2 regions of the Streptococcus hillyeri genome follow, and region 2 is predicted to be linked to the other one. Evidence: predicted binding sites of a transcription regulator. Region 2 holds the regulator's gene; the other holds the start of a gene.
What was found. The regulator HrcA, encoded in region 2, represses chaperone genes, less so after heat shock. The targets are predictions, from matches to a motif close to TTAGCACTCNNNNNNNNNGAGTGCTAA.
Positions count from the first base shown of each region.

Region 1: the regulator HrcA is predicted to act here: its motif matches at 1,169-1,195, upstream of groES (co-chaperone GroES).

Region 1 is NZ_CP163513.1:457,152-459,569, forward strand. It holds gene AB6M99_RS02305 (CppA N-terminal domain-containing protein) at 1-170, shown strand, start outside; gene AB6M99_RS02310 (serine hydrolase domain-containing protein) at 171-1,097, shown strand; gene groES (co-chaperone GroES) at 1,260-1,544, shown strand; gene groL (chaperonin GroEL) at 1,709-2,418, shown strand, end outside.
Region 2 is NZ_CP163513.1:142,789-145,206, forward strand. It holds gene AB6M99_RS00815 (AbrB/MazE/SpoVT family DNA-binding domain-containing protein) at 1-9, opposite strand, end outside; gene hrcA (heat-inducible transcriptional repressor HrcA) at 844-1,878, shown strand; gene grpE (nucleotide exchange factor GrpE) at 1,881-2,418, shown strand, end outside.

The sequences.
Region 1 (2,418 bases), 310 kb from region 2:
CTGACAGTGTTTGGGATTTAGAGTATTTGGAATTTACATTGCCAGCTGAGGCGGATTTACTAGCATTTCGAGAAACTCTTGAGAGCCTAGGATGTTTAATTGCTTATGCTGACAAGAAACTTGTGGTCATCAAAGACACTAGCAATATTGAAATTTGGTTTAGTAAATAAATGGAACGTATTCTAACGAAAATCCATCAGCAGATAGCTGATAACCTCTACCACGGCGCTAGTTTGGCGATTTATCAAAACGGCATGTGGAGTGAGCATTTTTTAGGAACACAAGACGGGCAAGCGCCCGTTTTTTCAGGTTTAACCTATGATTTGGCGAGTGTCTCCAAGGTTGTAGGGGTTTCTACGATTTGCACTTTCTTGTTAAATAGCGGAGCGATTCAGCTAGATGATCCTCTAGTCAAGCATTATCCTGACTTTCATGATGCCTCAGTAACCCTGCGCCAGCTTTTGACCCATACGACAGGAATTGACCCTTTTATCCCAAATCGTGATCAACTGTCAGAGGTTGAGTTGAAAGAAGCAATCAACCACATTACTGTGACGGATAATAAAGACTTTCTGTATACGGATATTAATTTTCTCTTGCTGGGTTTTATGTTGGAAGAGATTTATGGCTCCAGTCTGAAAACGATTTTTAGTCAGGAAATTTTTGAGCCTTGGCAGATGGTAGAAACTGGTTTTGGTCCTGTTAAGGAAGCTGTGCCTACGGTTAAGGGAATTCATGATGGTGTGGTCCACGATCCTAAAGCGAAAGTTTTTGGGTATCATGCAGGGTCAGCAGGGCTTTTTTCAACCGTCAAAGATTTGGAAATCTTTTGTCGCCATTATCTAGAAGATGACTTTGCTGAAAATCTGTGGACCAATATCAGTCTTGGCAATAAGCCACGTTCTATGGGCTGGAATTTAGATGGTGATTGGATTGACCACACGGGTTACACAGGACCTTTTGTGATGGTTAATCGTAAAACGCAGACTGCCGTCATCTTTTTGACCAACCGCACCTTTGAATACGATGACCGTCCTCTTTGGATTGCGAAGAGACGGAAACTGAGAGATGTGATTAAGACTTCTTTAACAGATTGAAAAAGCTCCTAAAGATAGGAGTTTTTTTCTTGACTAATCCTGACTAAGTGATAGAATAGACTTTATAAGAATTAGCAATCGGTGTGATAGAGTGCTAAAAATGAAATTGTAGCTCGAAAGCAGCTCTGCTATTTTATAAAAGACTAATAATGGAGGATAAAGATGTTAAAACCATTAGGTGACCGTGTGGTCGTGAAATTTGAAGAAGTAGAAGAAAAAACAGTGGGTGGCTTTGTCCTAGCGGGTGCCTCACATGATGCGACCAAAGTCGCTACGGTTGTTTCAGTAGGAGACGGTATCCGTACGCTTAACGGTGATTTGGTAGCACCAAGTGTAGCAGCAGGAGATAAGGTTCTTATTGAAAGCGGTGCGGGTATTGAAGTCAAAGATGGTGATGAGAAAGTAACCATCGTCCGTGAAGCAGATATTGTAGCGATTGTGGAATAATAAGAATATAAGAAAGGATAGAAAGGAGAGAGGGTAGCCTGTATGAGTTTAACTGAATACGGGCTACGGACGGCTGCAAAAAGATGAACTTCAACTAGACGCTAGCGTCGTCATTGAGTTCCCTATTTTGCTATTGTCCGTTTAACGCCCTCTATATCTTAATTATGGCAAAAGAGATTAAATTTTCAGCGGATGCGCGTGAGGCAATGGTCCGTGGTGTTGATATTTTAGCAGATACGGTAAAAGTTACCTTGGGTCCTAAGGGACGTAATGTGGTGCTTGAAAAAGCCTTTGGGTCACCACTGATTACTAATGATGGGGTAACCATTGCTAAAGAAATTGAATTAGAAGATCATTTTGAAAACATGGGAGCGAAACTCGTTTCAGAAGTGGCTTCAAAAACCAATGATATTGCGGGTGACGGGACGACAACAGCAACTGTGCTCACACAAGCTATCGTTCGTGAAGGTCTTAAAAACGTGACAGCTGGTGCCAACCCAATTGGTATCCGTCGTGGGATTGAAACAGCTGTTGCGACTGCTGTTGAAGAATTGAAAACTATCGCACAACCTGTTTCAAACCGTGAAGCTATTGCACAAGTTGCTGCGGTATCATCACGTTCTGAAAAAGTAGGTGAGTACATCTCAGAAGCGATGGAACGTGTGGGTAAAGATGGTGTCATCACTATCGAAGAATCACGTGGGATGGAAACTGAACTTGAAGTGGTTGAAGGGATGCAGTTTGACCGTGGTTACCTGTCACAATACATGGTAACGGATAACGAAAAAATGGTGGCAGACCTCGAGAACCCATTTATCTTAATTACAGATAAGAAAATTTCAAACATTCAAGAAATCTTGCCGTTGCTTGAAGA
Region 2 (2,418 bases):
AACATTCATGATTCCACCTCGTTTTTTGTATATACATTATAAAATGAATATACAAAAAAGTAAAGTAAATACATGGTTCTTTCAATTACATTATCACTTTCGAATGATATAAATGTTAAGTATGTTAGTGTTTTACTTGACACTTAGACTAACCTTTGGTATCTCTAAACATAGAAAAAGAGGTTGGGACATAAAATATCTCAACCTTCTATTTTTAATGGCATTAACATTAACAGATTGACGCAGTGGTTGATTGGAAGTCCTAACTGGACACTTTTTCATTTTCAAGTGTCCACCTAAAATAGTCCACTGGACTATTTTGCTACCACGCAATCGTTAGCGGCCATCCTATACGAATGTGATGAACTTCGTTCATCTTATTTCCAACCTCCAAAGGTCTCCCAGACCTTTGGGGCTGTGCGGATGTGGGAGTGAAACTGTCCAGTGGACAGTTTCAGCCTAAGCTAAGAAACCAGAGAGTGAGATCTAGGCTTGCCAAGAAGGAATGGAACTCTGTAGGAGGTCGCTTCCGCCCCACACCACATTAGGAGAAGTGTTAACAAAAATACTAAATAAAAACTAATTGACTTTAAAAAGTAATTTTTGATTTTTGTTAAGGATAAAAATATTCCTAAATATTAAGATAACTGATTGGCGCAACAGGCAGTATGATAGCTGTTTAATGGCTTAATCAAAATGATACTAGGTCTCTAGACCGATTTTTAGCACTCTTGTAAAAAGAGTGCTAATTTTGTTGACAAGGGCATAAAAAAGAGTATAATAGAATCATGAGTTAGCACTCAGATATAAAGAGTGCTAAGATGAAAGAAGGTGACGTCTCTCATGATAACTGAACGTCAGAATGACATTTTGAATTTGATTGTTCAGATGTTTACACAGACGCGTGAGCCGGTTGGCTCAAAAGCCTTACAGGATTTGATTGCTTCGAGTTCTGCCACGATTCGAAACGACATGGCAAAGCTTGAGAAATTAGGTTTCTTGGAGAAAGCTCATACGTCAAGTGGGCGTCTGCCTAGTCGAGCTGGCTTTCAATATTTTGTGACGCATTCGCTGAATCTAGATAGCATTGATGAGCAGGATGTCTATGAGGTGATAAAGGCTTTTGATTTTGAAGCGTTTAAACTGGATGACATTCTCGGTGCGGCGAGCAACCTATTGTCGGAAATGACAGGTTATACAGCGATTGTTCAGGATGTTGAGCCGACTCGTCAGAGGCTAACAGGCTTTGACATCGTTCAATTGTCGAGCCACGATGCGCTGGCGGTACTAACCCTTGATGAGTCTAAACCTGTGACGGTGCAGTTTGCGATTCCTAAAAATTTCTTGACCAGTGATTTAGTCACTCTTAAAGCGTTGATCGATGAGCGTTTTTTGGGAAAAGCGGTGCTAGACATCCATTATAAGCTGAGGACGGAAATTCCTCAGGTGGTTCAAAAGTATTTTAAAACCATCGATAATGTCTTACCACTTTTTGATTACATTTTTAGTCATCTCTTTAAGGAAACGGTTTTTGTTGCTGGAAAAATAGCTGCGCTAACGTATGCTAATCTAGCCATCTATCAGTTCCTAGATAATGAACAAAGGGTCGCACTAGAATTACGCTCTGCCATTTCCCAAGAGCAAATGACCAAAGTGCAAGTCGCAGAGAGCAAGGAGCCTGCGCTATCGGAGTTGACGGTGATTAGCCATCAATTTCTTATTCCTTACCGGGGGATGGCGCTGATGAGCTTGATTGGTCCTGTCGAGATGGATTATCGTAGGATAGTGAGTCTCATCAATATTATCAGCCGCGTGATGGTTGCTAAGTTGACCGATTACTATCGCTATCTCAATAGTAACCACTATGAAGTGCATTAGAGATGAAAGCATTTATTAAGAAGTTAAGGAGGCACCTTGTGTCAGAAGAAGTAAAAAACGAAGAACTTCAGGAAGAAGCTGTCGAAACCGCTGAGGAAGTGGTGGAAGAGACAACAGAAGTTCCTGAAAAATCAGAATTAGAATTGGCTAATGAGCGTGCTGAGGATTTTGAAAATAAATACCTCCGTGCGCATGCCGAAATGCAAAACATTCAGCGCCGAGCTAATGAAGAGCGTCAACAATTGCAACGCTATCGCTCACAAGACTTGGCTAAAAAAATCTTGCCAAGTTTGGATAATTTAGAGCGTGCCCTAGCTGTTGAAGGTCTGACAGACGATGTCAAAAAAGGCCTTGAAATGACGCGTGATAGCCTTATCCAAGCGCTGAAAGAAGAAGGGGTTGAAGAAGTTGCTTTAGAAACCTTTGACCACAATCTTCACATGGCTGTTCAAACCCTGCCAGCAGATGACGAACACCCAGCGGACACTATCGCTGAAGTCTTCCAAAAAGGCTACAAACTTCACGAACGCCTACTGAGAC